2 regions of the Pseudomonas sp. IT-347P genome follow, and region 1 is predicted to be linked to the other one. Evidence: predicted binding sites of a transcription regulator. Region 1 holds the regulator's gene; the other holds the start of a gene.
What was found. Region 1 encodes sigma-54, which starts transcription at its own class of promoters, with help from an activator protein. Its sites were predicted from a motif close to ANTGGCATNNANNTTGCTNT; they were not measured.

Region 1 (16,172 bases):
CGTGGCGATCAGTTCCTGAGGTTCCAGGCCATTGGCGCGCAGGGTGTTACCAGTGTCGACCACGTCGATGATCTTGTCCGCCAGACCGATCAGCGGCGCCAGTTCCATCGAGCCATAAAGCTTGATGATATCGACCTGACGACCCTGCTCGGCGTAATAACGCTTGGCGACGTTGACGAATTTGGTCGCCACGCGCAGACGGCCCTTGGGCTCAGGCGCGCCGATCTTGCCGGCAGTCATCAGCTTGCACTGGGCAATCTGCAGATCCAGAGGCTCGTAGAGACCCTGGCCGGTGTATTCCATCAACACGTCTTTGCCGGCAACGCCGAGGTCGGCCGCGCCATGCTCGACATAGGTCGGCACATCGGTGGCACGCACGATCAGCAGACGAACGTCGTCCTGGGTCGTGGGAATGATCAGCTTGCGGCTCTTGTCCGGATTCTCGGTCGGCACGATGCCCGCTTCGGCGAGAAGCGGCAGGGTGTCGTCAAGGATGCGGCCCTTGGACAGTGCGATGGTCAACATGGGAAACGTCAGTCCTTATCAAGGTACTCATGTCCGGTCGCAATCGGCGCCGGACACACATCGAGCCGTAAACCGGCTCGACTCAAAACGAATTCAACGGACACGTCCCTGTGTCCCGATGCAGCAATCAGCCCGGAACGCGACGGATCTTGGCGCCCAGCATCTGCAGTTTTTCTTCGATGCACTCGTAACCACGGTCGATGTGGTAGATGCGGTCGATCAAAGTATCGCCTTCAGCAACCAGCGCCGAGATCACCAGGCTGGCCGAAGCACGCAGGTCGGTCGCCATCACAGGCGCGCCCTTGAGAACTTCAGTACCGGTGACGATAGCGGTGTTGCCTTCGACCTGGATCTTGGCGCCCATGCGGTGCAGTTCGTACACGTGCATGAAACGGTTTTCGAAGATCGTCTCGATCACGGCGCCGGTGCCTTCGGCAATGGCGTTGAGCGAGATGAACTGTGCCTGCATGTCAGTCGGGAAAGCCGGGTAAGGCGCGGTGCGCACGTTGACGGCTTTCGGACGCTTGCCGTGCATGTTCAGCTCGATCCAGTCTTCACCGCAGGTGATTTCTGCGCCGGCTTCACGGAGTTTTTCCAGAACGGCTTCAAGGATGGTCGGATCAGTGTCCTTGACCTTGACGCGGCCGCCGGTCACGGCAGCGGCAACCAGGTAGGTGCCGGTTTCGATACGGTCAGGCATGACCTTATAGAAAGCCGAACCCAGACGCTCGACGCCATCGATGGTGATGGTGTCGGTACCGGCGCCGGAAACCTTGGCGCCCATGGCGTTGAGGAAGTTCGCCAGGTCAACCACTTCAGGTTCACGGGCGGCGTTCTGCAGTACGCTGCGGCCCTTGGCCAGAGCCGCGGCCATCATGATGTTCTCGGTACCGGTCACGCTGACGGTGTCGAAGAAGAAGTGCGCACCGCGCAGGCCACCTTCAGGCGCCTTGGCCTTGATGTAGCCGCCTTCGACGTCGATGACCGCGCCCATGGCTTCGAGGCCACGGATGTGCAGGTCGACCGGACGCGAACCGATCGCGCAACCACCAGGCAAAGCCACTTCGGCTTCACCGAAACGGGCAACCATCGGGCCCAGTACCAGGATCGACGCACGCATGGTTTTCACCAGTTCGTACGGGGCGATCAGGGTCTTGATGGTGCGCGGGTCGATTTCGACGCTGAGTTTCTCGTCGATCACCGGCTCGATGCCCATGCGACCGAACAGCTCGATCATGGTGGTGATGTCGTGCAGGTGCGGCAGGTTGCCAACGGTCACCGGGCCATCGCACAGCAGGGTGGCGGCCAGGATCGGCAGGGCAGAGTTCTTTGCCCCGGAAATGCGGATCTCGCCATCAAGACGAGCGCCACCGGTAATAATCAATTTATCCATAAGAATCTCGACGCCCTTAGGCTCAGGTGCGCTCGGCCCAGGCCGCGCTGCTGAAAAATTTCATAGTGACCGCATGGATGCTGCCATCGGTGATCCATGGGTTCAAATGGGCATAGACCTGCTGCTGACGCTTCACCGGGCTCAACGCCGCCAGTTCATCGCTAATCACGTTCAGCTGGAAATTGCAGCCTTCGCCCTCAACTTCTACCAACGTTCCGGGCAGCTTTCCTTCAAGGAAGCTCTTCACTTCTACGGCCTGCATGCTCAACCTCAATCGGCGCCCTGTGCGCACGGGTCGGACATCATACAAAAAAGCCCCGCGCCTGCGAACCCCGCATGGCAGGACTCTGACGGGGGGCTTCTTTATTGATGCGGGTTCAGGGGTGCGCCAACAGTTCGGTCAGTTCACTGACCTGAGCAATTTCGCGCATGTCTTCGGGCATCGCGCGGATGCTCACAGCCTTGCCGGCCGCATTCGCATCGCGCATGAAGCACAGCAGCAACGACAAGCCGACGCTGCTGGACTTCTTCACCGCCGAGCAATCGATCACCAGCGAGGACGCCTTGCTGGATTTGATCAGCGCCTGGCCTTCCTTGCGCAAGTCTGCGCCGGTGCGGTAATCCAGCACGCCGCTGAGCAGAAGCTCGTCGACATCACTCATACGAACTGCGGCCTCACTCATTGTGCTGGCTTCTCGGCAGCTTTGTCGGTTTCCTGCTTGGCCTTGGCCACTTCACCGGCCCAGCCATCGATAGTCTTGTCCAGATCGTTGCCATTGCGCTGCATCGCGTCGGCGAACTGATCACGGAACAGTTTGCCGATGTTGATACCGTTGATGATCACGTTGCGCAGTTTCCACTCGCCGTTGATCTTCTCCAGCGTGTACTGCACAGGATAGATTGCGCCGCTGCTGCCCTTGACGGTCATGTTGACGCTGGTGCGATCGCCCGATTCGTCCTTGGCCGGATCAACAGTGATGCCCTGGTTGTTGTACTCAAGCAAGGCGTTGCCGTAGAACTGGAACAGGCCGCGCTTGAAATTTTCCTGAAAGCGCTGCATCTGCGCAGGCGTCGCCTTGCGCGAATACTTCACGGTCATGATGCTTTTGGAAATGCCTTCAGCGTCCACCACCGGACCGACGATGGTGTTCAACGCCGTGTAGAAATCCTGCGGATCCTGCTTGTACTTCTCTTTATTGGCCTGCAAATCGGCAAGCATCCGGTTCGTGGTGTCCTGAACCAGATCATGCGCGGATTGCCCAGGCGCAGCGTTGGCCAGCAGTGGCAATGCCGCGAGCAACACCAACAGGCCACGTCGCAAGGTAGAGATCATTCAAAAGCTCCTCATTTGGCGTCTTTGCTAACGGTATTGAGCAGGAATTTACCGATCAGGTCTTCCAGTACCAGTGACGACTGCGTGTCGTGGATGGTTCCACCATCCTTCAGCGGTTTGTCTTCCCCGCCGACGCTGATACCGATGTACTTCTCGCCCAGCAGACCAGCGGTCAGGATAGACGCTGTGGAGTCGGTTGGCAGATTGTCGACCTTCTTATCCACTTGCAGGGTGACCCGACCGGTGAAGCTGTCGCGATCCAGATCGATCGCCGTGACCTTGCCGATGGTCACACCGGCCATGGTCACTTTGGCTCTGACCGTCAAACCGGCGATATTGTCAAAGTAGGCATACAGTTTATAGGTGTCGGTGGTCGACGTCGGAGACAGGCCACTGACCCGCAAAGCAAGCAGCAACAAAGCCAGGATCCCTGCCAGCAGGAACAGGCCGACACCGATTTCCAGGGTGCGGTTTTGCATCAGAAATCTCCAAACATCAAAGCGGTCAGAATAAAGTCCAGACCCAGTACCGCCAGTGAGGCGAATACCACGGTCTTGGTGGTGGCGCGACTGATGCCCTCGGAAGTGGGCTCACAGTCATAGCCTTGGAATACGGCAATCCAGGTCACTACAAAGGCGAAAACAATACTTTTGATCACGCCGTTGAGCACGTCACTGGTGAAATTCACGCTGTTCTGCATGTTCGCCCAATAAGAGCCTTCATACACACCCAGCCAGTCGACAGCCACCCACGAACCGCCCCAGATACCGACCACGCTGAAAATCATCGCCAGCACCGGCAGGGAAATGAAGCCGGCCCACAGGCGCGGAGCAATGATGTACTTGAGCGGATCGACACCGATCATTTCCAGGCTGGACAGCTGCTCGGTGGACTTCATGTTGCCAATCTCGGCAGTCAGGGCCGAACCGGCACGACCGGCGAACAACAGCGCAGTCACCACCGGACCCAGCTCACGCAACAGGGTCAGCGCAACCATCTGCCCCACCGCCTGCTCCGAACCGTAGCTCGACAGAATGCTGAAGCCCTGCAGCGCCAGCACCATGCCAATGAAAATCCCGGAAACAACGATAATCACCAGCGACATGACGCCGACTGAATGCAACTGCTTGATCAGCAGACTGAAACCGCCGCTGATCCCGCCGCGCCCCAGCAAGGCATGAAACAGGAACAGCGTCGCACGACCGAACACCGCGACGGCGTCGATCGCCGCCTCGCCGAACCGGCGCACGCGTTCTATTAATGAAATTCTGCGCATCAGCGCTTCCCCAGAAGATCTGCGCGGTAATCCGTCGCTGGAAAATGATACGGCACCGGGCCATCGGGATCGCCGGTCATGAACTGGCGGATCCGCGGTTCGTCCGAGTTCATCAACTCGTCCGGCGTACCCTGCCCCAGCACCTGACCATCACCCACCACATAGATGTAGTCGGCGATGCTCGCGGTTTCGGCCAGATCGTGGGACACCACGATACTGGTGATCCCCAGCGCATCGTTGAGCAGGCGGATCAGGCGCACCAGCACGCCCATGGCAATCGGGTCCTGGCCGACGAACGGTTCGTCGTACATGAGGATCTGCGGATCGAGCGCAATCGCCCGCGCCAGTGCGACGCGGCGCTTCATGCCACCGGACAGTTCATCCGGCATCAACTCGATGGCGCCGCGCAGACCGACCGCCTGCAATTTGAGCAGGACGATGTCGCGGATCATTTCTTCCGGCAAATCGGTATGAACACGCAGGGGGAAAGCCACGTTCTCGAACACATCGAGATCGGTGAACAGCGCGCCGCTTTGAAACAGCACACCCATGTGCTTTCGCGCATCGAACAAATCGCTGCGCGAAAGCGCAGGCAAATTCTGGCCGTTGACCCAGACTTCACCGCTGGCAGGGCGCAATTGTGCGCCCATCAATCGCAGCAGCGTGGTCTTGCCACACCCGGAAGGCCCCATGATGCCGGTGACCTTGCCGCGCGGGATGCGAATATCGACGTTATTGAAAATGCTGCGCGCACCGCGCTTGAAGGAGACTCCCTTCAGCTCGACCGCGTAGGCGTTATCGGCACTCATCTAAACTCCTTGCGATGCAGCCTCTCACTCGGACGCCTGTCTTTACTTAAAAAGTACGTACATCCCGGGCAGGCCGAACTGGCGGCGAACTATATCACTGCAAAGGCGAAGCGCCCAAGGCTTGTACCAGCCTGAGTTCGGCGATATGACAGGTGCGCAGGCTCTTTTACCGGGTTTTGGTAACGAGTAATGACAAAGCACGACGAACTTGCGTGAGGCTTTGCAACATAACCGCTATAATCGCCGCCTTTTCATCGGGCTATACGATTTCTGACATGAGCCAATCCAGCGACCTGATTCAATCGGCACAACGCACCATCCAACTCGAAGTGGAAGCCGTACAAGGCTTGTTGCCCCATATCGACGCCGATTTCGTACGCGCTTGCGAGATGATTCTGGCCAGCAAGGGCCGTGTAGTCGTGGTCGGCATGGGCAAATCCGGGCACATCGGCAACAAGATTGCCGCAACCCTGGCCAGTACCGGCACCCCGGCGTTTTTTGTCCACCCGGCCGAAGCCAGCCATGGCGACATGGGCATGATCACTCGCGATGACGTGATCCTAGCCCTGTCGAACTCCGGCTCGACCAACGAAATCGTGACCCTGCTGCCGCTGATCAAACGTCTGGGCATCCAGTTGATCAGCGTCACCGGCAACCCGCAATCGCCACTGGCCAAGGCTGCCGAGGTCAATCTCAACGTTCACGTCGAGCATGAAGCCTGCCCGCTGAACCTCGCGCCGACCTCTTCGACCACTGCGGCCCTGGTCATGGGGGACGCACTGGCCGTAGCGCTGCTGGAAGCGCGCGGCTTCACCGCTGAAGATTTCGCTTTCTCGCATCCGGGCGGCGCCCTTGGCCGTCGACTGCTGCTGAAAGTGGAAAACGTCATGCACGCCGGCCAGGAGTTGCCGCAAGTCCAACGCGGCACGCTGCTCAAGGACGCATTGATGGAAATGACCCGTAAAGGTCTGGGCATGACCGTCATCCTTGAAGCGGACGGTAAACTGGCCGGGATCTTCACCGACGGCGACTTGCGCCGTACGCTTGACCGCAGCATCGACATTCGCAGTGCCACCATCGACCAGGTCATGACGGCCCACGGCAAGACTGCCCGGCCCGAGATGCTGGCCGCCGAGGCCCTGAAAATCATGGAAGACCACCGAATCAACGCACTGGTCGTCGTAGACGAGGAAGATCGCCCGGTCGGCGCCTTCAACCTCTCCGACCTGCTGCGCGCAGGAGTCATGTAATGAGCAACGATCTGCTGCAACGCGGCAAAGCGATCAAACTGGCGGTTTTCGACGTCGACGGCGTCCTCACTGACGGTCGCCTGTACTTCCTTGAAGACGGCAGCGAATTCAAGACCTTCAACACCCTCGACGGCCAAGGCATCAAAATGCTGATGAACGCCGGCGTGCAGACCGCTATCATCAGCGGTCGCAAAACGCCGGTGGTCGAGCGTCGCGCGAAAAACCTGGGGATTCCCCACCTGTTTCAGGGGCGCGAAGACAAACTGGTTGTCCTCGACGGCCTGCTTGAGCAACTGGGCCTAAGCTATGAAGAGGTCGCCTATCTCGGTGACGACCTGCCCGACCTGCCGGTAATCCGCCGTGTGGGCCTTGGCATGGCCGTGGCCAACGCCGCCGATTTCGTCCGCGAACACGCCCATGGCGTTACCCGGGCCCGTGGTGGCGAAGGTGCCGCCCGCGAATTCTGCGAATTGATCCTGCGCGCCCAGGGCCGCCTCGATGCGGCTAACGCCGCGTACCTGTGAGCCAAACCATGTTCAGCAAAAAATTTCGCAACTTCCTGCTGTTCGGCTGCATCGCTGCGATTTTCGCAGCGGTCGGCTATTGGAATATCAGCCCGGAACGTTTTCTCGACAAACCACCGGTCACCTCGGTGGAAACGCCTATCGACTGGTATGCAACCAACACGCACACCATTCAGTACCTGCCCGATGGCAAAGTGCAGTACGAGATGACCTCCGACAAGGCCGAACACGTCAAGGCCACCGATATCACTCTGGTGACCAAGCCTGATTTGAACATGTATCGCGGCACCGACTTCCCATGGCACGTGACCAGCGAGCGCGGCGAAGTGAATTCGGGCGGTACCGAAGTGGAACTGATCGATTCGGTCCGCGTGCAGCGCACCGATGAAAAACAGCGCGGCACCCTGATCACCAGCACGCGCATGACCGTGTTCCCGCAGCAAGAATATGCGCAGACTGCGCAACCCGTTAGAATCGAGGGCGCTGGTGGCGTATCGACTGGCGTCGGAATGAAAGCGTACCTGAAGGACAGCAGGATACACCTGCAATCGAACGTAAGAGGACAGTATGAGGCTCGTTAAAACCCTCCCTATTTTGCTCAGTCTGGGCGCAGCACTGGGAAGCGTGAGCGCCTGGGCTCTGCCGAACGATCAGCAGCAACCTATCCGCATTCAGGCCGACGACGCCCAACTGGACGACAAGAACGGCATCGCGACCTATAAAGGTGATGTGATCATCACCCAGGGCTCGATGATCGTTAAAGGCAACACCGTCACCATGACTCGCGCGCCGAATGGCGATATCGACGTGGTGACCTCCGTGGGCAATCTGGCTTACTTCGAGCAGTTGCAAACCCAGGGTGACACCAAACCGGTTCAAGGCTACGGCGTGACGATTCAATATCACGCCCAGCAAAACCGCGTCGTGCTGATCGATAAGGCCAAGGTCGTCGACAAAGACGGCAACGTCACTCAGGGCGAAAAAATCGTCTACGACACCGTGAAGAAACTGGCCAGCGCCGGTCGCGCTACCGGCAGCAAGGTCACCGAGGCGCGTCCGCGCATCGACATGGTGATCCAGCCGAAGAAGAAAACCGACGAGAAAACCCAGTAATGGCAACTCTGAAAGCTCAGCACCTGGCCAAGGCCTATAAAAGCCGCCAGGTCGTGCGTGACGTCAGCCTGTCGATCGACAGCGGCCAGATTGTCGGCCTGCTTGGCCCGAACGGCGCCGGCAAGACGACCTGCTTCTACATGATCGTCGGGCTGGTACAGGCCGATCAGGGCCGCGTGCTGATCGACGATCTGGACGTCAGCCACCAGCCAATGCACGGTCGTGCCAAGGCCGGGATCGGTTATCTGCCGCAAGAAGCGTCGATCTTCCGCAAACTGTCGGTGGCCGACAACATCATGGCCATCCTCGAGACCCGTCAGGAGCTCGACAAGGCCGGCCGCCGCAAGGAGCTGGAAAGCCTGCTGCAGGAATTCCACATCAGCCACATCCGCGACAACCTCGGCATGAGCCTGTCCGGTGGTGAACGCCGCCGGGTGGAAATCGCCCGCGCTCTGGCGACCGCACCGAAATTCATCCTGCTCGACGAACCATTCGCCGGTGTCGACCCGATCTCGGTTGGCGACATCAAGCAGATCATCCACCACCTCAAGGCCAAAGGCATCGGTGTATTGATCACCGACCACAACGTCCGTGAGACGCTGGATATCTGCGAAACCGCTTACATCGTCAACGATGGTCAACTGATCGCTGAAGGCGACGCAGAAACCATCCTGGCCAACGATCTGGTCAAGGAAGTGTATCTGGGCCACGAGTTCCGCCTGTAAGCGCAACAGTGCCCGGTGCGCCGCCCGGGCGCTGTATCGATTCAAGCAGGATTTAATCCGCTTTAATTGTTACGGCGCTCTAGGCAAACACTTCAGTTTCAGGCATATAATTTGCTTAAGTTTGGCGCTTCGGCGCCCTGTAGTGGATGGCGCATAGCGCCGGCGAATAAGGTGTTAAGCCCCTGCCATGAAACCATCGCTAGTCTTGAGAATGGGCCAGCAGCTGACGATGACACCGCAGCTGCAACAGGCCATCCGCCTGCTCCAATTGTCGACCCTGGATCTGCAACAGGAAATCCAGGAGGCTCTGGAATCCAATCCGATGCTCGAACGCCAGGAAGAAGGCGACGACTTCGACAATTCCGACCCCATGGCCGACAACGCCGAACAGAAGCCCAACACCGAGATCCAGGAACCTTCCTATCAGGAAACCGCGCCGACGGTAGATAACCTCGAGGACGGTGAATGGAACGAACGCATCCCCAACGAGCTTCCAGTCGACACGGCCTGGGAAGACGTTTACCAGACCAGCGCCAGTAGCCTGCCCAGCAGCGATGATGACGAGTGGGACTTCACCACCCGCACCTCCGCCGGCGAGAGCCTGCAGAGCCACCTGCTGTGGCAACTGAATCTCGCACCGATGTCCGACACCGATCGCCTGATCGCCGTCACCCTGATCGATTGCATCAATAATCAGGGCTACCTGGACGAGACCCTCGAGGAAATCCTCGAGGCGTTCGATCCGGAACTGGACATTGAACTCGACGAAATCGAAGCCGTTCTACATCGCATCCAGCAATTCGAACCGGCTGGTATCGGCGCGCGCAACCTTAGTGAATGCCTGCTGCTGCAATTGCGTCAGTTACCCGCCAAGACGCCATGGCTGGCTGAAGCGAAACGTCTGGTCAGCGATTACATCGATCTGCTCGGCAGCCGCGATTACAGCCAGTTGATGCGACGCATGAAGCTCAAGGAAGACGAGCTGCGTCAGGTCATCGAACTGGTGCAGAGCCTCAATCCGCGCCCGGGTTCGCAAATCGAATCGACTGAAGCCGAATACGTTGTCCCCGACGTCATCGTGCGCAAGGACAACGAGCGCTGGCTGGTCGAACTCAATCAGGAGTCGGTGCCACGCCTGCGCGTCAACGCCCAGTACGCGGGTTTCGTCCGCCGCGCCGACACCAGCGCCGACAACACCTTCATGCGCAATCAATTGCAGGAAGCCCGCTGGTTCATCAAGAGCCTGCAGAGCCGTAACGAAACCCTGATGAAAGTAGCCACCCAGATCGTCGAGCATCAGCGCGGTTTTCTGGAGTACGGCGACGAAGCCATGAAGCCGTTGGTCCTGCACGACATCGCCGAAGCGGTCGGTATGCACGAATCGACGATTTCCCGGGTGACCACGCAGAAATTCATGCATACCCCGCGCGGTATTTATGAGTTGAAATACTTTTTCTCCAGCCACGTCAGCACCTCCGAGGGCGGCGAATGCTCGTCCACAGCGATCCGCGCGATCATCAAAAAACTGGTTGCCGCGGAAAATCAGAAAAAGCCGTTGAGTGACAGCAAGATCGCTGGTTTACTGGAGGCACAAGGCATTCAGGTGGCTCGCCGCACCGTCGCCAAGTACCGCGAATCCCTCGGGATCGCGCCTTCGAGCGAACGCAAGCGGTTGATGTAAGCCACGTTACAGCGTTCCAGTGGCAGGCTTTTCGGCCTGCCGCTTTATGCACTGGCAACGAAGGAGAAGCTGTATGCAAGTCAACATCAGTGGACACCAACTGGAAGTGACCCAACCTCTGCGTTCCTACATCGAGGAAAAACTCCAACGACTGGAGCGACATTTCGACAAGATCACCAACGTGCAAGTCACGATGTGCGTCGAAAAGCTGAAGCAGAAAATCGAAGCCACCTTGCATATACCCGGCAGCGAAGTGGTCGCCAACGCAGAAGATACTGATATGTATGCTGCGATCGACTCACTGACCGACAAGCTGGATCGCCAACTCAAAAAGCATAAGGAAAAGACCCAGAGCCTCCTTCAGGGCGCAACCGGTCGTTAACATCCCTAATCCATGATCCGACTTGAAACCATCCTGACCCCCGGCCGTTCCCAAGTGAACGCGCCGGGCGGCAGCAAGAAAAAAGCCCTCGAACAGATTGCCAACCTGATCCATCGCGAAGTGCCGGATCTGGCGATGCAAGATGTCTTCGAGGCGTTGATTGCCCGTGAAAAACTCGGTTCCACCGGTTTTGGCAACGGCATCGCCATTCCTCACTGCCGCCTCAAGGGTTGCCAGTCGCCCATCAGCGCGCTGTTGCACCTTGAAGCCCCTATCGATTTCGACGCCATCGACGGCGCGCCGGTGGACCTGCTGTTTGTTTTGCTGGTCCCGGAAGCCGCAACCGATGCGCACCTGGAATTGTTGCGTCAGATCGCCAGCATGCTCGATCGCAAGGAAGTACGCGATAAACTGCGCAGCGCCCCGAGCAGCGAAGCCTTGTACCAGGTCGTACTGGACGAGCAGAACGGGCATTAATCATGCGTTTGATCATCGTCAGTGGCCGTTCGGGCTCGGGCAAAAGTACCGCCCTGAACGTCCTTGAGGACAACGGTTACTACTGCATCGACAACTTGCCGGCGGGATTGCTGCCGGAGCTGGCCGAGCGCGCCCTGATTCACACTGAACTGGCGCAACCGCTGGTGGCCGTGTCGATCGATGCGCGCAACTTGCCAAGCCATCTGTCACGCTTCCCCGAATTGCTTGAAGACGCCAGAAGCAAGCATATCCAGTGCGATGTGCTGTATCTGGACGCTGACGAGGAAACCCTGCTCAAACGGTTTTCCGAGACCCGTCGTCGTCATCCGCTGAGCAATGCCAATCGCTCGCTGGCCGAGGCGATTCAGGATGAAACCGCCCTGCTCGGCCCGATCGCCGATCTCGCTGACCTGAAGATCAACACCACCAATCTGAACCTGTACCAGTTGCGCGATTCCATCAAGCTGCGCCTGCTGAATCAGCCGGAGCCGGGCACCGCGTTTCTGGTCGAGTCATTCGGTTTCAAGCGTGGCATGCCGGTTGATGCCGATCTGGTTTTCGATGTGCGTTGTCTGCCAAATCCTTACTGGAAACCGGAACTCCGCGCGCAGTCAGGCCTCGATGCGCCGGTGGCCGAATATCTGGCGGAACAGCCGGATGTCGAAGAAATGTATCAGGACATCTTCGCCTACCTGCACAAGTGGCTGCCGCGCTTCGCCGCCAGCAACCGCGCCTACGTCACCATTGCCATTGGCTGCACCGGCGGACATCACCGCTCTGTCTACCTGACCGAACGCCTGGGTCAGGCCCTGCAGAAAACCCTGAAGAACGTCCAGGTTCGCCACCGCGACCTCACTTAAAGGATTCACTCCGCGATGCCTGCTCGTGAAATCGAAATCATCAACAAATTGGGTCTGCATGCCCGGGCATCGGCTAAATTTGTCGGCGTGGCCGGCAAGTTTCCGGAGACGACGATTAGAGTCGGTCGCACGCCCGAGACAGCAGTGGACGGTAAAAGCATCATGGCGATGATGATGCTCGCGGCCGGCAAGGGCACCAAAATCCATTTGAGCACCGAAGGTGAACAGGCTGAGGAGGCCATGGATGCCTTGGTGGAGCTGATCAACAACTACTTCGATGAAGGCGGTTGATCCGCCAATGAGGGAGCTTGCTCCCTCTTCACCTTCATTCAGCCCAGCGCCGTATCCATCACCATCATCAAACAAAACCCGATCAACAAACCAAGACTCGCCAGCTTGTCATGACCATGGCGTCTCGACTCGGGAATCACTTCGTGGGTCACCACCAGCAACATCGCCCCTGCCGCCAGCGCCAGCCCTAAAGGCAACAACACCTGCGCCAGACTGACCAGCCACGCACACAAAAACGCAAACACCGGTTCAACCAGACCTGACGCCGCACCGATCAGAAATGCCTTCACCCGCGACATCCCCGCCCCGGCCAAGACCAGGGCAATCACCAGACCTTCCGGCACATCCTGCAAAGCGATGCCCATGGCCAGGCTGTCCGCATCCGCCATGCCGCCGCCAGCCGAAACGCCAACCGCCATGCCTTCCGGAATGTTATGGGCAATGATGGCGAACACGAACAACCAGATCCTTGGCGGAATCACTGGATGCTCGACAGTGCCGACCAGCATTTCCGGGGACGCGCCGGACACCTTGCGATCAACCAGATACAACCCGAACGCCCCGAGCATGATACCGAAGCAGATCAGGCCACTGGCGCCCCACGGGGTCAGCCCGAGGCTTTCGGCGGCGGCAATGCCCGGCACGATCAGCGAAAACGCCGTCGCCGCGAGCATTACCCCGGCGCCGAAACCCAGCAAGGTATCGCTGAGAGCCTGGGGCATGCGCCGGATCACCAGCACCGGCACCGCACCGAGCGCCGTACCGAGGGCGCAGATCGCGCCACCCTGCAACGCCCGCGCCAGCCTCGGCTGCAGATTCAGCCATTCCAGTCCGTGAGCGACCAGCAAGGTCATGCCCGCCAACAGCAATAGCGAGCCCACTGCGTAACGAAACATACGCCCACTTCCGATCGCCAGTGTTTCAGTGCCCATAGTCAGCCTTGGATTGTTTTTATAGAAGACTTAAACCAGCGCGGCCTGAAAGCGCGCAGCCACTTCAGGCCAATTGATCACGTTGTAGAACGCGTTGATGTATTCCGGGCGACGGTTCTGATAGCGCAGGTAGTAGGCGTGCTCCCAGACGTCGAGGCCGAGAATCGGCGTGTTGCCGTTCATCAACGGGCTGTCCTGATTGCCGCTGCTTTCCACCACCAGTTGCTTTTCCGGGGTCACGCTCAGCCAAGCCCAGCCGCTGCCGAAACGGGTTAGCGCGGCTTTGGTGAAAGCTTCCTTGAAGCTGTCGAGACCGCCCAGTTGTTCATCGATGGCCTTGGCCAGCGCACCGTCAGGTTTACCGCCACCGTGGGGCACCATCACTTCCCAGAACAATGAGTGGTTGGCGTGACCGCCGCCCTGATTGATCACTGCAGCACGGAGTTTTTCCGGCAGATCCTTAACGCTGGCGACCAGTTTCTCCACCGGCCATTCAGCGTACTCAGTGCCTTCTACAGCGGCGTTGAGGTTGTTGATGTAAGTCTGGTGATGTTTGGTGTAGTGGATCTCCATGGTTTGCGCATCGATATGCGGCTCGAGGGCGTCGTAGGCGTAAGGCAAGGCAGGCAAGGTAAAAGCCATTTCAATGGACTCCATGGTGATGGGCGGCAGGCGCGCGACGCGCATTGCCGGTATCGGGGTGCAGCAGGCGCTGGGTGCGCGGATATTCGCCGTGCTCGCTGATGAAATTCAGCAGTTCGACATAGGTCTTGCTGCTCTGGCGCAGCGCCGCTTCACGCAGGGCCGGGCGCAGACGTTCGTCCTGCATGGTCTGCAACAGGCGTTGATGGATGGCGCAGAGGTATTCGGCGCTCTCCTCCGGCTGATTCAGGCGTAAGTGCAGATCCGCCAGGTTGTGATGGGAGATGACGCAAGCCGCCACCGCTTCGTCGGCATCCGCCCAGCGTTCGAACAATACTTGCGCCAGGGCCAGGGCTTGCAGGTAAGCCTCACGGGCGTCGATCAGCTCGCCCAGCATGAAGCAGCGATTGGCCCGTTCGATCGTGCGTTTCCAGTGCTCCATGGTGAGCCTCCAAAGCGATTGCAGGGTTTACACGCCGCCGGCAGTGAGTTTCTCGGGATTGAGCAACTCTTCCAGTTGGCTGCGTGACAGATCAGTGTGTTCCAGGGCGACGTCGATCACCGCACGACCTTCCTTGTAAGCCTGCTTGGCGATTTCAGCGGCTTTCTGGTAACCGATGATCGGGTTGAGCGCGGTGACCAGAATCGGGTTGCGCGACAACGCTTCTTTCACACGCGACTCGTTGACCTTGAAGCTGGCGATGGCTTTGTCACCGAGCAGGCGACTGGAGTTGGCCAGCAATTCGATGCTGCTCAGCAGGTTCTGCGCGATGATCGGCAGCATCACGTTCAGTTCGAAATTGCCGGACTGGCCCGCAATGGTGATCACCGAGTCGTTGCCGATCACCTGCGCAGCGACCATGGCGGTAGCTTCCGGAATCACCGGGTTGACCTTACCCGGCATGATCGACGAGCCCGGTTGCAGGGCTTCGAGTTCGATTTCGCCGAGGCCGGCGAGCGGGCCGGAATTCATCCAGCGCAGGTCGTTGGCGATTTTCATCAGCGATACAGCCACGGCCTTGAGCTGGCCGGAGACGACTACGGCAGTGTCCTGTGAGCCGATCAGCGCAAACAAGTCCTTGCCCGGGGTGAATTGCACATCGGTCAGTTGGCTCAACTGGCGGCTGAAACGTGCGGCGAATTCTGGATGCGCGTTGATCCCGGTGCCGACCGCCGTGCCACCCTGCGCCAGCGATTGCAGACTGGGCAACAAATCCTGCAGATGACTGATGTTGGCTTTGAGCTGCTGCGCCCAACCATTGAGCACCTGGCTCATGCGCACCGGCATCGCGTCCATCAGATGCGTGCGGCCGGTTTTGACGTGGTGATGGACCTGTGCGGATTTTTCCTCGATCACTTGCACCAAGTGCAACAGCGCCGGCAGCAGTTGCTCATGCAAGGCCAGCGCAGCGCTGACATGAATGGTGGTGGGGATGATGTCGGTGCTGCTCTGACCGCAGTTGACGTGATCGTTGGGGTTCACCGGCTCACCCAGCAGACGGCTGGCCAGGGTCGCGATCACTTCGTTGGCGTTCATGTTGGAACTGGTGCCAGAACCGGTCTGAAAGATGTCCACCGGAAAATGCCGCATGAAGTCGCCTTCGAGCAAGCCTTGCGCGGCATCGCTGATGGCTTTGCCCTGTGCGGCGGTGATCTGGTTGAGTTCGACGTTGGCGCGGGCGGCGGCGGCTTTGGCGAGGATCAGCGCGCGGATGAATTGCGTCGGCATGGGTTTGCCGCTGATAGGGAAGTTATCCACTGCGCGCTGGGTCTGCGCGCCGTAGAGAGCGTCCACCGGCACCTGCAGTTCGCCCATGCTGTCGCGCTCAATACGTGTCTTGGTCATCTGAAAATCCTTGCACCAGTTCAATAAGAGGAATCGAGGGCAGCAGTTCGCAGGTGGCGAGCTGCCAGGTATAGCGTTGCCAACGCTGGAGCCGGCATTTGCACAGGGACAGG
Region 2 (16,172 bases), on a different contig from region 1:
CGGCAATCCGGATAACCCGAAAAGTCGGTTTCGCAAACGCCGGTAATGACTGTTCTGGCTTGAACCTGATACGCATAGATAGACGCGAGGGTCAAAAACAGAATGTTTCTTCCCGGTACGAAAGTGCTCGGCAGACTTTCTCCAGAGCTGTTGACGGTCGGCACGGGAATGTTGTCGCGGGTCAGGCTGCTGATGGCCAGTTCGTTGAGCAGAGAGACATCCATGACCTTGTGTACGGTCACCCCGAGCTGTTTGCAAAGTTGCTGTGCAACTTGAATTTCCGCGTGATGGCGCTGACCATAATCAAAGGTGATGCAATGCACTTCATCGTAGTGGGTCAGCGCATGGATCAGGCAGGTCGTAGAGTCCTGGCCGCCACTAAAAACGATAACTGCCTTGTTGCTCATAAGTCTGCTTCCTGCATTAAACGGGTAAATTCGAGGGGCGCAATGGTAACTCGAAATGACGCTCGATATAAGTGCGCGGGAAGTTGCGCCGGCAGGCCGCAGATCGCTTTGTGGCTAATCGCGGTATCCTGTGCGTTCTGATTACGGATGCTTTTCCATGCTGGTGATTTCCAACAACGTGCATCTGCCGGATGCCGAGATCGAACTGACCGCCATCCGCGCGCAAGGCGCCGGTGGACAGAACGTCAACAAGGTCTCCAGCGCCGTGCACCTGCGCTTCGACATTCCGGCCTCGTCCTTGCCCGAGTTCTACAAGGAGCGGCTGCTGGCGCTGCGCGACAGTCGCATCACCAGCGATGGCGTGTTGATCCTCAAGGCCCAGCAATATCGTACGCAGGAAGCCAACCGTGCCGATGCGCTGGAACGTCTGGTCGAGCTGATCCTCAGCGCCACCAAAGTCGAGAAGAAACGCCGCCCGACCAAGCCCACCCTCGGGTCGAAGAAGCGCCGGCTCGAATCGAAAACCAAACGCGGCAGTATCAAGGCCGGGCGCGGCAAAGTGGATTTCTAGTCTTCGCGGTACTTGGCCGTGTGCTTGTACAGATAAACGCTCAAGGCCAATCCGCTCAATGCCGCGAGGGCGGCAAACAGGAAGATCGAAGCAAAACCAAAGCCTGCTGCAATCGCCCCGGCCAATGGCCCGGTGATCCCCAGCGACAAATCAATGAACAGCGAATAAGCACCCACCGCTGCGCCACGGCTTGAAGCCGGCACAAGGTTTACCGCTTCCACGCCCAGCGCCGGGAACACCAGCGAAAAACCAAACCCGCTCAACGCCGCACCGGCCAGCGCCCAATGCGCGTCCGGTGCCAGCCACAACAGCAACAGACCCAGCGTCTCCACCGACAGGCAGGCAATCGCCACGCGAAAGCCGCCGAGGCGGTTGATCAGGTTGCCGAACAGCAAGCGCGCACCGATGAAGCTGGCGCCAAACAGGCTCAAACACAGCACGGCGTTATCCCAATGCTGCGTGGCGTAATACAGGGTGATGAAGGTGGCGATGGTGCCAAAGCCGATCGAGCCCAACGCCAGACCACAACCGTGGGGAAACACCTTGCCGAGCACATGCATGAACGGCAGGCGTTCACCGGCCACAATCGGTGCGGCGGTTTTTGGCCACGCCAGCGCCAGGCCTAGAATGGCCAACAGGATGATGCTGACGCCCATACTCCACAAACCCAGCTGGCCGACCAGCCACACGCCGAACGGTGCGCCGACCGCCAGTGCGCCATAACTGGCGATGCCATTCCAGGAAATCACTTTGGCCGTGTTCGCCGCGCCAACGCGGCCGATGCCCCAGCCAATCGAGCCGGAACCGACGAGGCTTTCCGCGCTGCCCAGCACCAGTCGACCGATCAACAGGCTGATCAGACTGAGCATCGGCATGCTCGGAGTCCACGCCGAAATCAGCATGAACACACCGCTCAAGCCACACCCGGCGAGGCCAATCATCACCGCGCGTTTGCTGCCCTGGTTGTCGATGATCTTGCCGGCGTACGGACGGCTGAGCAGGGTGGCGAGGTATTGCACGCTGATCACCAGACCGGCGATCACCGCGCCGAAGCCCAGATCACTGTGTACATAGCCCGGCAGCACCGCGAGCGGAATGCCGATGTTCAGATATCCGATAAAGGTGAAGAGGACGATGGAAACGACTTGCAGCGTGACCGCCAGGGGACGCTGGGGTTCTGGCATAGAGGACGACATGGGAAACGATCCACGGGAGCGGCAGATTAGATAGGCTGCTTATGATACCGGCGTGGACGCATCTGGGGCGGGAAAAGTAAAACTATTTGCCGGGTGGGTGTTTCAGGATTTGGCCGGGGCGACCAGTTGTGTGGTGACCAGCGCTGCGAGGGCATTTTCTTCGCTGCCGAAACGAGCGAGCAGGGCGGCCTGTTTCTCGGGCGAGAGACGATTCCAGATCTCGATCATTTTCTCGGTCGCGCCGATCAGTACGGCAGCTTGGCTTTCGGAGAATTCGTCGGTCATGGCGGGCTCGGGGTTCAGGCAGTGTGGAAAGCGCATGTTAGCGCTTTCCACACGGTCTGTACGACGGGTCTTACTCTTCGTTGTCGGCCGGGCGGCTCTCAACGGCTTCTTTCGGCTCGGGTTGCCCCGCACCGGCTTGTTGCGTGGTCGTCTGCTCAGGTACGTGCAGGCTTGGGAAGGGGAGATTAGGAATCTCGTGCATGGTTGCGCTCCTCGCTAAGTCTGTTGATAGATCTGGTCGATCCGCGCTTTTGGAAAGCCTGCGCAGGATACAGCAGGAAAAATGACAATCAGACTTTTAATTCAAATTAATGCGACAGATGGCCGCAGGGGCAGCAAAAAGCAAAAAGATCACCGCAAAACAAATGTGGGAGCGGGCTTGCTCGCGAAGGCGGAGTGTCAGTCGACAATTAAGTTGCCTGATACACCGCCTTCGCGAGCAAGCCCGCTCCCACAGGTTTTTGTGTTGCAGTCACTATTTGCAGACGTTGGCGATGGCTTCGGCCAGCAAGGCGAGACGCGTGGCGTCGATGCCGGCGACGTTCGCGCGGCCCGAGCTGACCATGTACACGCTGTGATGCTCACGCAGTTGCTTCACTTGCTCCGGCGACAGCCCGGTGTAAGAGAACATCCCGCGCTGTACGCCAATGTGCGCAAAGCGCTCACGCAGACCGTGCGGTTCCAGCGCTTCGACCAGACCACTGCGCAGTTGCGCGATACGCAACCGCATGGCTTCCACTTCATCGGCCCAGCGGGCTTTCAGTTCTGGGTCGGCGAGGATGGTCGCGACCACTGCCGCGCCGTGATCTGGCGGTGTCGACCACAGATTGCGGGCGATGTTGGCCAGTTGGCTGCGGATGTCGATGAGCTTGTCGGCGCTTTTCGCGCAGACGATCAGCGCACCGGTGCGATCGCGGTACAAGCCGAAGTTCTTCGAGCAGGAGCTGGTGATCAGTAGCTCGGGCACTTCAGCCGCGAACAGCCGGGTCGACCACGCATCCTGCTCCAGACCGTCGCCGAAGCCCTGGTAGGCAAAGTCGATCAGCGGCAGCAGATTGCGCGCGCGCACCACATCGAGCACGCGCTGCCAGTCGTCATGGCTCAAATCGAAACCGGTCGGGTTGTGGCAGCACGCGTGGAGCAGCACCACATCACCTTTCGGCACGTCATTGAGCACGGCAAGCATGGCGTCGACGTCGAGGCGGTTGTCACTGCCCACGTACGGGTAGTGACCGACCTTGACGCCGGCCGCGGCGAATATGGTTTCGTGGATCGGCCAGGTCGGGTTGCTCAGCCACACGCCTTTGCCCGGCAGGCACTGGGCGATGAAGTCGGCGGCCAGACGCAGGGCGCCGGTGCCCCCTGGGGTCTGGGTGGCGCCGGCGCGCTGGTCGGCGATCAACCTGGAGTCGGCGCCGAGCACCAGCTCATTGATGACTTTGCCGAACAACGGGTTGCCGTGACCGCCGATGTAGGTCTTGGTGTCCTGGCTTTCGACCAGCCGAGCTTCGGCGATTTTCACCGCCTCAGGGATCGGCGTCAGGCCTTGCGCGTCCTTGTAGACGCCAACGCCCAGGTCGAATTTGCGCGGGTTGGTGTCCTGCGCATACGCCTCCATCAAGCCGAGGATCGGGTCGCCGGGTACCCGGCCGATGGCGTCGAAGTGCATTACTTGCGTCCTTCTGCGGTCTTGGCCACTTCGTCAGTGCGTGCGGCCATGATGAAGTCGTTGCGGTGCAGGCCTTTGATCGAATGGCTCCACCAGGTCACGGTGACTTTGCCCCACTCGGTCAGCAGACCCGGGTGATGACCTTCGGCCTCGGAGATTTCGCCGACAGCGTTGGTGAAGGCCAGCGCGTGTTTGAAGTTCTTGAACAGGAAAACTTTCTCCAGCTGCATGATGCTGTCGCGTACTTCGATGTTCCAGTCAGGAATCTGCTTGATCAGGATCGGCAGTTCTTCGTCGCTGACTTGTGGCGCATCGGCGCGGCAGGCTTCGCAGTGGGCTTGGTTCAAAGTCGACATGGTGTATTCCTGAAATCGAGTGTGTTTTTTTTATTTAAGCGTTTGAGCCGTCAATGCCGTCACGCTAAACCAAAGTGGCGGCGACTGACAGGCTCAATTGTCAGCAAAAGTCGCGGTTCACGCGGCTTTCGGTTTCGGCGGAAATTTCGGTGCGTGCAGACCCAGCTGCATGCCTTGGCGAACCATGGCCATGATGTCTTCATGGGCCACGTCGAACAGACGCTTGAGGTTCGGCAGGACAAAGTACAGCGGTTGCAGGATGTCGATGCGATACGGCGTGCGCATGGCTTCCAGCGGGTCGAACGCTTGATGCTCAGGTTCGTCCGACAGCGAATAAACGGTTTCTTTGGGTGACGACAGGATGCCGCCGCCGTAGATGCGCTTGCCTTGCGGGGTGTCGACCAGGCCGAACTCGATGGTCATCCAGTACAGACGCGCCAGATAAACACGTTCTTCCTTGGTGGCCTGCAAACCGAGTTTGCCGTAGGTGTGGGTGAATTCGGCGAACCACGGGTTGGTCAGCAGCGGGCAGTGACCGAAGATCTCGTGAAAGATGTCCGGCTCTTGCAGGTAGTCCAGTTCTTCGCGAGTGCGAATAAAGGTGGCCACCGGAAACTGCTTGCTGGCCAGCAGTTCAAAAAAAGTCTGGAAGGGGATCAGTGCCGGCACGCGGGCGACCTGCCAACCGGTGGTCTCGCCGAGCACCTTGTTGATCTCGCCGAGTTGCGGAATGCGGTCGTGGGGCAGACCGAGTTTTTCGATACCGTCCAGGTACTCCTGGCACGCACGCCCTTCGATCACTTTCAACTGGCGAGTGATCAGCGTGTTCCACACCGCGTGTTCTTCGGCGGGGTAGTCGATAAAACCTTGCGCATCGGGCTCGCGGGCCACGTATTGCGTCTGCTTCATACTGCTCTCCTGCTAGGGGAATTCGTTCTTGTTATGTCCAGCGATGGATTCAGGATTACCCGAGAGCGGGCTGATGTGCAGCTGGTTGAAGCGCTTGTGCGTAGGAAATTTCTCTTTAATTCGTAAAATAATCGTTACGCTTTGGCGGATATCTCGCGTTTGTGGTGATTGGCGGGTTTGAAAAGGCGCGTGGCTGTCACATAATCTTGACAACTATCTGCGTGCCTCGACAGAAAAAATGAGCTTCGGGCGCACCGCAATACCCTGTGGGAGCGAGCTTGCTCGCGAAAGCGCTGGGTCTGGCACATCAATGTTGGATGTGCTGACGCCTTCGCGAGCAAGCTCGCTCCCACAGGGTCGGTAATCAACTCCCAATCTTGTCGGGCCTTATATATGCGCATCAAAGTTCACTGCCAGAACCGCATCGGCATCCTGCGCGACATTCTCAACCTGCTGGTGGCCTACGGGATCAACGTCGCGCGCGGTGAGGTCGGTGGTGAGCATGGCAACGCGATCTATCTGCACTGCCCGAACCTGATCAACATCCAGTTTCAGGCGCTGCGGCCAAAGTTCGAGGCGATCGCCGGGGTGTTCGGCGTCAAGCGGGTAGGGCTGATGCCCAGCGAGCGACGGCACATGGAATTGAATGCCTTGCTCGGCGCGCTGGAGTTTCCGGTGCTGTCGATCGACATGGGCGGTTCGATCGTCGCCGCCAACCGCGCGGCGGCGCAGTTGCTCGGCGTGCGCGTCGATGAAGTGCCGGGCATTCCGCTGTCGCGTTATGCCGAGGATTTCGATTTGCCGGAACTGGTGCGCGCCAATAAATCGCGGATCAATGGCATGCGGGTCAAGGTCAAGGGCGACATCTTTCTGGCCGACATCGCGCCGCTGCAATCGGAACACGACGACAGCGAAGCCATGGCCGGTGCGGTGCTGACCTTGCACCGCGCCGACCGCGTCGGCGAGCGCATCTACAATGTGCGCAAACAGGAGTTGCGCGGCTTCGACAGCATCTTCCAGAGCTCGAAAGTGATGGCCGCCGTAGTGCGAGAAGCGCGGCGTATGGCGCCACTGGATGCACCGTTGTTGATTGAGGGCGAAACCGGCACCGGTAAGGAATTGCTCGCCCGTGCCTGCCACCTCGCCAGTCCTCGTGGACAGTCACCATTGATGGCGCTCAATTGCGCCGGACTGCCGGAGTCGATGGCGGAGACCGAGCTGTTCGGCTACGGCCCCGGCGCTTTCGAAGGGGCGCGGGCCGAGGGCAAGCTCGGACTGTTGGAATTGACCTCGGGCGGTACATTGTTTCTCGACGGCGTCGGCGAAATGAGCCCGCGCTTGCAGGTGAAACTGCTGCGCTTTCTGCAGGACGGTTGCTTCCGTCGAGTCGGCAGTGATGAAGAGGTTTATCTGGATGTGCGGGTGATCTGCGCCACGCAAGTGGATTTATCCGAACTGTGCGCGCGCGGCGAGTTTCGTCAGGACTTGTATCACCGCTTGAACGTGCTCTCCCTGCACATCCCGCCGTTGCGCGAATGCCTCGACGGACTGACGCCGCTGGTCGAGCACTTCCTCGATCAGGCCAGTCGGCAGATTGGTTGTTCGCTGCCGAAACTGGCGCCGGCGGCGATGGATCGCCTCAGTCATTACCATTGGCCGGGCAACGTGCGGCAGTTGGAGAACGTGCTGTTCCAGGCGGTTTCGCTGTGCGATGGCGGTACGGTGAAAGCCGAGCATATTCGTCTGCCGGATTACGGCGTGCGTCAGCCGCTTGGCGATTTTTCCCTCGAGGGTGGCCTTGACGAGATTGTCGGGCGCTTCGAGAAAGCGGTGCTGGAGCGGCTGTATTCCGAGCATCCGAGCAGTCGACAGTTGGGCAAGCGGCTCGGGGTTTCTCACACCACCATTGCCAATAAACTCCGTGAGTATGAAGTTGGCAAAACCGAATAACAGCCAAAAACTGTTTGGCGCTGATGGCCTCTTCGCGAGCAAGCCCGCTCCCACAGGAGGAATGAACTCCAAATGTGGGAGCGGGCTTGCTCGCGAAGGCGGCAGTACAGGCAACCCTACTGTCAGCCTTTGCCACCTACCGGCATAACACCGCCGGTTTTTCGTCTCCGAAACATTTCCCTTTCCCCCGCAACATCCCCCAAGTCCTTTGTTTACCGGGCCTTTGGCCGCCAGAAAAAAGTTGGTCTGCAAATTGCTTATGGCTCAGCAGTACAGCGGTGGGCGGCAAACGTCCGGCATGCAGAGGAAAGAGTGTGGACAAGTACCTTTATGTGGCAATGACCGGCGCCAGCCAGAACGCACTGGCGCAAAAGGCCCATGCCAACAACCTGGCGAACATCTCCACCAACGGTTTTCAGCGCGACCTGGAGCAGGCGCGTTCGATGCCGGTGTTCGGTGACAGCTTTCCGGCGCGTGCGTTTGCCATGAGTGAACGGCCCGCCACTGACTTCACGCCGGGCTCGCTGGTGCAGACCGGCCGTGACCTCGATGTAGCCGTCACTGGCAATGGCTGGATCGCCGTGCAGAACCCGAACGGCGGCGAAAGCTACGTGCGCACCGGCAGCCTTAACGTTGACGCCCTTGGCGTACTGCGCGCCGGCAACGGTATGCCGGTGATGGGCAATGGCGGTCCGATCGCCGTGCCGCCCGAGCAGCAGATCGAAGTCGGTGAAGACGGCACCATCAGTATTCGTGCGATGGGCGAAGGCCCGCGCGTCATGGCGGAGGTCGACCGGATCAAACTGGTCAACCCGGACATCAAGAACATGAACAAGGGCCTCGATGGCTCGATTTACACCAAGGACGGCCAGCCTGCGCCGGCCGATGCCAACGTCAAGCTGGTGTCGGGTTTCCTTGAGTCGAGCAACGTCAATGCCGTCGAAGAGATGACCTCGGTGCTGGCCCTGGCCAAGCAGTTCGAGTTGCACGTCAAGATGATGAACACCGCCAAAGACGACGACCAGGCCATGGCTCGGGTCTTGCAGATCAGCTAATTATCAGAACGTCGCGCCGAAAAACAGGCGCACGAGGAGAATCGAATGCTTCCGGCTCTATGGGTTGCCAAAACCGGTCTGTCCGCCCAGGACACCAACCTGACCACCATTTCCAACAACCTGGCGAACGTGTCGACCACGGGTTTCAAACGTGATCGCGCCGAGTTCCAGGACCTGCTCTATCAGATCAAGCGTCAGCCAGGCGCCCAGTCGACCCAGGACAGCGAACTGCCGTCGGGTCTGCAAGTGGGTACCGGTGTGCGCATCGTCGGCACCCAGAAGAACTTCACCGCCGGCAGCCTGCAAACCACCGAGCAGCCGCTGGACATGGCCATCGACGGCCGCGGTTTCTTCCAGATCCTGCAGCCGGACGGCACCACGTCTTACACCCGTGACGGTACTTTCCACCTCGATTCCAACGGCCAGATCGTCAACGCCAGCGGTTTCGCTCTGGAACCTGCGATCGTTATCCCCAACGATGCGCAGACCTTCACCGTCGGCCGTGACGGCACCGTGTCGGTGACCATCGCCGGCAACCCGGCAGCGCAAGTGATCGGCAACCTGCAAACCGCCGACTTCATCAACCCGGCCGGTCTGCAAGCGGTGGGCAACAACCTGTTCCTGGAAACCGCTGCATCGGGTGCGCCGCAAGTCGGCACGCCGGGCCTGAACGGTTTCGGCACCACGCTGCAGAACACCCTGGAAACTTCCAACGTCAGCACCGTTGAAGAGATGGTCAACATGATCACCACTCAGCGTGCTTACGAGATGAACTCCAAGGTGATCTCCACCGCCGACCAGATGCTCTCGTTCGTAACGCAGAATCTGTAATCAAGTCTATGAGGCGGCCATGAGGTCGCCTGCAACACCGTGAGGTAGGGTCATGCATCGCTTCGTATCTGTTCTGGCATTGAGTGGGGTCGTCTCGCTCGCGGGCTGCGTCGCTCCGACGCCCAAGCCCAATGACCCTTATTACGCCCCGGTGTTGCCGCGCACGCCGCTGCCGGCTGCGGCCAATAACGGCTCGATCTATCAGGCCGGTTTCGAGCAGAACCTGTATAGCGACCGCAAGGCTTTCCGGGTCGGTGACATCATCACCATCACCCTGAACGAACGCACGCAGGCGAGCAAGAACGCCAACTCGCAGATGGACAAGAACAGCGATAACAAGGTCGGTCTGACCTCGTTGTTCGGCTCCAGTCTGACCACCAACAATCCGATCGGGGGCAACGACCTGAGTCTGAACGCCGGCTACAGTGCCGACCGCTCGACCAAGGGCGACGCCAAGTCGGGACAGAGCAACAGCCTCACCGGTTCGATCACCGTGACCGTTGCTGACGTTCTGCCCAACGGCATCATCGCCGTGCGTGGCGAGAAGTGGTTGACGCTGAACACCGGAGACGAGCTGGTGCGCATTGCCGGTCTGGTGCGCGCCGATGACATCGCCACGGACAACACCGTGTCGTCGACCCGGGTCGCCGATGCACGCATCACCTATTCGGGTACTGGCGCGTTTGCCGATACGAGTCAGCCAGGCTGGTTCGACCGTTTCTTCCTCAGCCCGCTGTTCCCTTTCTAGGTGGCTACGTTGAATCTGAAAAGCTTCATGCTGGCAGCGGCCATGATGTCCGCTGCCTTTGGTGCCCACGCCGAGCGGTTGAAAGATATCGCCAGCATTTCCGGCGTGCGTTCCAACCAGTTGATCGGTTACGGCCTGGTGGTCGGGCTTAACGGCACCGGCGACCAGACGACGCAAACCCCGTTCACCCTGCAGACCTTCAACAACATGCTCTCGCAGTTCGGCATCAAGGTGCCGCCGGGATCGGGCAACGTGCAGTTGAAAAACGTCGCGGCGGTGTCGGTGAGTGCCGATCTGCCCGCGTTCGCCAAACCGGGTCAGCAGGTCGACATCACCGTGTCCTCGATCGGTAACTCCAAGAGCCTGCGCGGCGGCACTTTGTTGCTGACCCCGCTCAAGGGTATCGACGGCAATGTCTACGCGGTTGCCCAAGGCAACCTGGTGGTCGGCGGTTTTGATGCCGAAGGCCGAGACGGTTCGAAGATCACTGTCAACGTTCCGTCGGCCGGTCGCATCCCTGGTGGTGCGTCGGTGGAGCGTTCGGTGCCGAGCGGTTTCAACCAGGGCAACAGCCTGACGCTGAACCTCAACCGCTCCGACTTCACCACGGCCAAGCGCATTGTCGACAAGATCAACGACATGCTAGGCCCTGGCGTTGCGCAAGCCATTGACGGCGGCTCGATCCGCGTCACCGCGCCGCTCGATCCGAGCCAGCGTGTCGACTACTTGTCGATCCTGGAAAACCTCGAAGTCGACCCGGGTCAGGCGGTGGCGAAAGTCATCATCAATTCGCGTACCGGCACCATCGTCATCGGCCAGAACGTCAAGGTTTCGCCAGCCGCCGTGACCCACGGCAGCCTGACCGTGACCATCACCGAAGACCCGATCGTCAGCCAGCCCGGCCCGCTGTCCAACGGCCAGACTGCTGTAGTGCCGCGCTCGCGGGTGAATGCCGAGCAGGAAGCCAAACCGATGTTCAAGTTCGGCCCGGGCACCACCCTCGACGAGATCGTGCGTGCGGTGAACCAGGTCGGCGCGGCACCGGGTGACTTGATGGCCATTCTCGAAGCGTTGAAGCAGGCCGGCGCGTTGCAAGCCGATCTGATCGTGATCTGAGGCCGACACCTATGGATATGCGCAAGAGCGGTCTGGTCAGCAGCAGTGATTCGGGTTCCTACTCGGACCTCAATCGTCTGAACCAACTCAAGGTCGGCGACAAGAACAGCGATGAGAACATGCGCAAGGTTGCGCAGGAGTTCGAGTCGCTGTTCCTCGGCGAGATGCTCAAGTCGATGCGTTCGGCCACTGAAGCGCTGGGCCAGGACAACCCGCTGAACACGCCGGCGGCCAAGCAGTATCAGGAAATGTACGACCAGCAACTGGCCGTTTCCATGTCTCGTGAGGGCGGTGGTATTGGCCTTGCCGACGTGCTGATCCGGCAGATGTCGAAGAACAAACCGATGGCACCGGGTGAGGCAGCTGCCGCGTCCGCCGCCAAGCAGGAAGAAGCCAGGGCGAAAGCCGCTGCCGTGGCCACGCCGGTTGCCGCCGGTACCGTTGCCACCCACGGCCCGTTGTCGCGGCTCAATGGCGAGCGCCCGTTGTGGGCATCGCGTTCGGTGAATGCACCGAACACACAGCTCGCTCATCGCAACGACATGGAACTGATCAATCAGCGTCGTCTGGCCTTGCCACCGAAACTCGCTGATCGTTTGCTCGCCGGACTGGTGCCGTCAGCCACGCCCGCAGCCGCAACCCAATTGCCGCAGCGCGCCACAACGGCGGCCACTACCGGTGCCGGCCCACTGTACAACGGCGACTGGCTGACCCGCGCTGAAGGCGAAAAAGCCGCGGGCGGACAGATGCAGGTCTACGGGCGCGCCATGGCGCAGATCCCGCTGGCGCCGGCGAAAAAAGCCTTCAGTTCCGCCGATGAATTCGTCAACACCATGCTGCCGATGGCCAAGGAAGCCGCCGACCGCATCGGCGTCGATCCGCGTTATCTGGTGGCGCAGGCGGCGCTGGAAACCGGTTGGGGCAAGTCGGTCATGCGTGCCCAGGATGGCAGCAGCAGTCACAACCTGTTCGGCATCAAGGCGAGCAGCAACTGGAAGGGCGATTCGGCCCGGGCGATCACCAGCGAGTTCCGCAATGGCGAGATGGTCAAGGAGACGGCCGAGTTCCGTTCCTACGCCTCGTACAAGGACAGCTTCCACGATCTGGTGACGTTGCTGCAGAGCAATAATCGCTATCAAGATGTCGTGAAGTCTGCCGATAACCCAGAACAGTTTGTACGCGAGTTGCAGAAGGCCGGTTACGCCACCGACCCGAACTACGCAAGCAAGATTTCGCAGATAGCCAAGCAGATGAACAGTTTCCAAAACTACGCTGCGGCGGGTGTATCCACCACGCCTTTATAAGGCACAAGGTATAAGGTCTGAACCATGAGTTTGCTCAATATCGGGATGTCGGGACTGTCGGCCAGCCAGTCCTCTTTGGCTACGACAGGCAACAACATTGCCAACGTCGACACCGCCGGTTATTCACGTCAGCAAACCGTACAGGGCACCAAATCTTCGCAACAGTACGGCACCGTGTTCATCGGTACGGGCACGACCTTGGCCGACGTGCGCCGGGTGTACAACTCGTACCTGGAAAGCCAACTGCACACGGCCACTTCGCTCGACAGCGAGTCCGCCGCGTTTCTGGCCCAGGCCACGCCGCTGGACTCCATGTTGTCGGACACCAACACCGGCCTGACCGGCGTACTGCAAAAGTTTTTCACCACGATGCAGGGCGTCTCGACGTCGGCGACCGATGACACCTCGCGTCAATCGGTGCTGACCGGTGCACAGGCGCTGACCAGTCGCTTCAATACCATCGCCAAACAGCTCAACGACCAGAACACCACCCTCAACGGCAGCCTGGGCGACATGACCACCCAGGTGAACAAACTGGCCACCTCGATTGCCAACCTGAACCAGAAAATCGGCGAGATCTCCACCAGCGGTGGTGCGCCGAACGATCTGCTCGACAGCCGCAACGAGGCCGTGCGCCAGCTCTCCGAACTGACGGGCGCACAGGTCGTCGAGCGCGGCACCAGTTTCGACGTCTACATCGGCAGCGGCCAGCCGCTGGTAATCGGCAACACCACCAACTCGCTGAGCATGGTGGCGAGCAAAACCGATCCGTCGCGCATGGCCATTCAGATGGATCGCGGTTCGAGCACCATCGACATCACCTCGGCAATGAGCGGTGGCGAAATCGGCGGCCTGCTGACTTACCGCAAGGAAGTCCTCGACCCTTCGCTCAACGAGCTGGGCCGCGTGGCGCTGGTGATCGCTGATCAGGTCAACCGCCAGCAAGCCCAGGGCATCGACAAGAACGGTGACTTCGGTGCGGCGATTTTCAACAACATCAACAGTGCCGCGCTGATCAGTTCGCGCAGCATCGCGCAGTCGGGCAACAGCACCGGTTCCGGTAACCTCGATGTCACCATCAAGGACACCGGCAAGCTGACCACCAGCGATTATCAAGTGACGTTCACCAGCGCCACCGACTACACCGTCAAGCGTTCCGACGGCACCGATCTGGGCGCGTTCAGCACCACGACCAATCCGCCACCGGTGATCGACGGTTTCACCCTCGCCCTCAATGGTGGGGCGTTGAGTGCCGGTGACAGCTTCAAAATCACCCCGACCCGCAATGCGGCTGCCAGCATCCAGACGGTGCTCACCGATCCGAAGAAAATCGCGGCGGCAGGGCCGTTGACCGGTGTGGCCAGCGCTGCCGGCCTGGGGACTTACACCCAGCCGACGCTCAGCGACAAGATTGATATCTACAACCCGACCGCCCAGGCCGACATGCAGGCGGCGCTGAAGAACTCGACGCCGGTCAAACTGGTGTTCGGTGATGCCAGCGGTGGCAGCCAGTCCTACACGCTGGTCAACGCCAAGGGGCAGAACATCGGCACCGGCACCATCGTGCCCGGCCAGTCGAACACGCTGAACCTGAAAGTCGGCATCGTCGATGCCAGCGGCAACCCGGTGCTGGACACCAGCGTCACGCCTAACGTGCAGAAAACCTTCACCGTGCAGACCACTGTGGGCGGCACACCGAAGTCGGGCGAAACCTTCACCATGAACCTCACCGGCGCGGCGTCTTCGGACAACCGCAACGCGCAAGCGCTGGTCGCCCTGCAAACGGCGCAGACCGTCGATACAGGTTCGGCAAGCAAGGGCATCAGCCTGACTGACGCCTACAACAAACTGGTGACCAACGTCGGCACCAAGACTGCCCAGGGCAAGTCCGACAGCGCCGCGACCACAGCAATTCTGGATAACGCCAAAGGCGCGCGGGATTCGCTGTCCGGGGTCAACCTGGATGAAGAAACCGGCAATCTGGTCAAATACCAGCAGTACTACACAGCGTCTTCGCAGATCATCAAAGCTGCGCAGGAAACTTTCGCCACGCTGATCAACAGCCTTTAAGGAGTCGTAATTCATGCGCATTTCCACCGCCCAGTATTACGGCACGCAAGCGTCGGACTATCAGCGTAACTTCAACAAGGCTGTCGCCACCGCCAGCGAGGCGAGCAGCCTGCAGCGCATCACCAACGCCTCCGATGATCCGATCGGCGCCGGTCGCTTGCTGCAACTGGGCCAGCAGGCCGCGATGCTGGATCAGTACAAAACCAACGTCAACACCACCAAAAGCGCCTTGACCGTGCAGGAGTCCACGCTGGATTCGATCACCACGGCATTGGCCCGCGCCAAGGAAATTTCCCTCGCTGCCAACAACGGCACGATCACCGATAAGGACCGCCAGGCTTTCGCCTCGGAACTGGGCGAAATCCAGAAGCAAGTGCTGGGCTTGATGAACTCCAAGGATGCCAACGGCAACTACCTGTTCTCCGGTTCGAAGACCGACACGGCCCCGTACTCGCAGAACGGCGACGGCACCTACACCTACAACGGTGACCAGACCACGATCAATCTGGGCATCGGCGATGGCCTGACGGTCGGCACCAATACCACCGGTTGGGATGCCTTTCAGCAGACCATCAACACGGCCCGCACTAACGTTACCCGGACTGCTCCAGCGGTGGATGACGGCCGTGTCGTGTTGTCCAACGGTACGATCGGCACTGAAGCCACCTATAACGCCAAGTTCACCGGCGGCCAGCCGTATACCGTCAGTTTTGTCAGCAGCACGCAGATGAAAATCACCGATGCGCTGGGCAATGACGTGACTGCTGAAGCCAGCAAGAACGGTGTGATCAGCAACACTAGCGGTGCCAACCAGAGCTTCAGCTTCCGCGGCGTCGACATGAAGCTGAACATCAACCTGCAAGCGGGCGACACCAACCCGGACGCGGTCATTGCCGGGCACAGTTTTCAGCTGGCCGTGACACCGGACACGTTCACCACTACGCGTAGTCCGGGCAACCCTTCGACGACGGTGATCACCGGTTCCACCATCACCGACCAGGCCGCCTACGCGGCCGCATTCCCGCAAGGTGGGGCGGTCCTCAAATTCACCAGCGCCACGGCGTTCGACCTGTACGCGGCGCCGGTGACGGCAGACAGCAAGCCGGTGTCTTCTGGCACTGTAGCTGGCGGCAACGCGACGGCAGCCGGTGTGACATTCGCCTTGGGTAACACTCCGGCGGCCGGCGATCAATTTTCGATCCAGCCAAACAACCATCAGACCCAGAATGTGCTCGACACCCTGGGCCAGATGATCACCGCGCTGAACACGCCGATCGATGGCGACCCGGTGGCCAAGCAAAAACTGCAGGGCGCCATGGAGGCCGGCATCGGCAACATCGACGCTGCCAGCAACCAGATTGGCACCGCAATCACTTCAATCGGTGCTCGTGGTCAGTCGCTGGATATGCAGTCTGTCACCAACGACAGCCTGAGCACCGCTAACACCACGACGCAAGGTTCGATCCGCGATTCCGATCCGGCCGAAGTCATGACTCGCCTGACCTTGCAGCAGACCATGTTGCAGGCTGCGCAATTGGCGTTCAGCAAGATCAGCCAGTTGGGTCTGTTCAACAAGATCTGACAGTCACGGGCGCGCAAGCGCCCGGAACTTCGGCTCTTGAGTTTCCAATGTCTTTTTTCGCGGTTTCAGAGGGCTCGCAATTCCGGGCGGGTTCCCGCCGCTTGCGAGTCCGCCGTGAAGTCA

Region 2: the regulator sigma-54 is predicted to act here: its motif matches at 7,584-7,603, upstream of ACM6IV_RS03360 (flagellar basal body rod protein FlgF).

What each region holds. Positions count from the first base shown of each region.
Region 1 is NZ_CATKPQ010000044.1:50,132-66,303, reverse strand. Features, by position in the region: gene hisG (ATP phosphoribosyltransferase) at 1-525, opposite strand, end outside; gene murA (UDP-N-acetylglucosamine 1-carboxyvinyltransferase) at 653-1,918, opposite strand; gene ACM6IV_RS16580 (BolA family protein) at 1,941-2,180, opposite strand; gene ACM6IV_RS16575 (STAS domain-containing protein) at 2,296-2,601, opposite strand; gene ACM6IV_RS16570 (MlaC/ttg2D family ABC transporter substrate-binding protein) at 2,598-3,251, opposite strand; gene mlaD (outer membrane lipid asymmetry maintenance protein MlaD) at 3,263-3,730, opposite strand; gene mlaE (lipid asymmetry maintenance ABC transporter permease subunit MlaE) at 3,730-4,527, opposite strand; gene ACM6IV_RS16555 (ATP-binding cassette domain-containing protein) at 4,527-5,336, opposite strand; gene ACM6IV_RS16550 (KpsF/GutQ family sugar-phosphate isomerase) at 5,612-6,586, shown strand; gene ACM6IV_RS16545 (KdsC family phosphatase) at 6,586-7,110, shown strand; gene lptC (LPS export ABC transporter periplasmic protein LptC) at 7,119-7,691, shown strand; gene lptA (lipopolysaccharide transport periplasmic protein LptA) at 7,678-8,223, shown strand; gene lptB (LPS export ABC transporter ATP-binding protein) at 8,223-8,948, shown strand; gene ACM6IV_RS16525 (RNA polymerase factor sigma-54) at 9,136-10,629, shown strand; gene hpf (ribosome hibernation-promoting factor, HPF/YfiA family) at 10,703-11,011, shown strand; gene ptsN (PTS IIA-like nitrogen regulatory protein PtsN) at 11,024-11,488, shown strand; gene rapZ (RNase adapter RapZ) at 11,491-12,348, shown strand; gene ACM6IV_RS16505 (HPr family phosphocarrier protein) at 12,364-12,639, shown strand; gene ACM6IV_RS16500 (ZIP family metal transporter) at 12,678-13,571, opposite strand; gene ACM6IV_RS16495 (superoxide dismutase) at 13,602-14,213, opposite strand; gene ACM6IV_RS16490 (hypothetical protein) at 14,215-14,655, opposite strand; gene ACM6IV_RS16485 (class II fumarate hydratase) at 14,683-16,059, opposite strand; gene ACM6IV_RS16480 (FagA protein) at 16,040-16,172, opposite strand, start outside.
Region 2 is NZ_CATKPQ010000006.1:35,234-51,405, forward strand. Features, by position in the region: gene queC (7-cyano-7-deazaguanine synthase QueC) at 1-407, opposite strand, end outside; gene arfB (alternative ribosome rescue aminoacyl-tRNA hydrolase ArfB) at 565-978, shown strand; gene ACM6IV_RS03325 (MFS transporter) at 975-2,162, opposite strand; gene ACM6IV_RS03330 (hypothetical protein) at 2,277-2,459, opposite strand; gene ACM6IV_RS03335 (hypothetical protein) at 2,530-2,661, opposite strand; gene ACM6IV_RS03340 (amino acid aminotransferase) at 2,935-4,128, opposite strand; gene ACM6IV_RS03345 (4a-hydroxytetrahydrobiopterin dehydratase) at 4,128-4,484, opposite strand; gene phhA (phenylalanine 4-monooxygenase) at 4,602-5,393, opposite strand; gene ACM6IV_RS03355 (sigma-54-dependent transcriptional regulator) at 5,787-7,343, shown strand; gene ACM6IV_RS03360 (flagellar basal body rod protein FlgF) at 7,658-8,398, shown strand; gene flgG (flagellar basal-body rod protein FlgG) at 8,444-9,229, shown strand; gene flgH (flagellar basal body L-ring protein FlgH) at 9,282-9,977, shown strand; gene ACM6IV_RS03375 (flagellar basal body P-ring protein FlgI) at 10,005-11,093, shown strand; gene flgJ (flagellar assembly peptidoglycan hydrolase FlgJ) at 11,105-12,397, shown strand; gene flgK (flagellar hook-associated protein FlgK) at 12,422-14,467, shown strand; gene ACM6IV_RS03390 (flagellar hook-associated protein 3) at 14,481-16,049, shown strand; gene ACM6IV_RS03395 (glycosyltransferase) at 16,164-16,172, shown strand, end outside.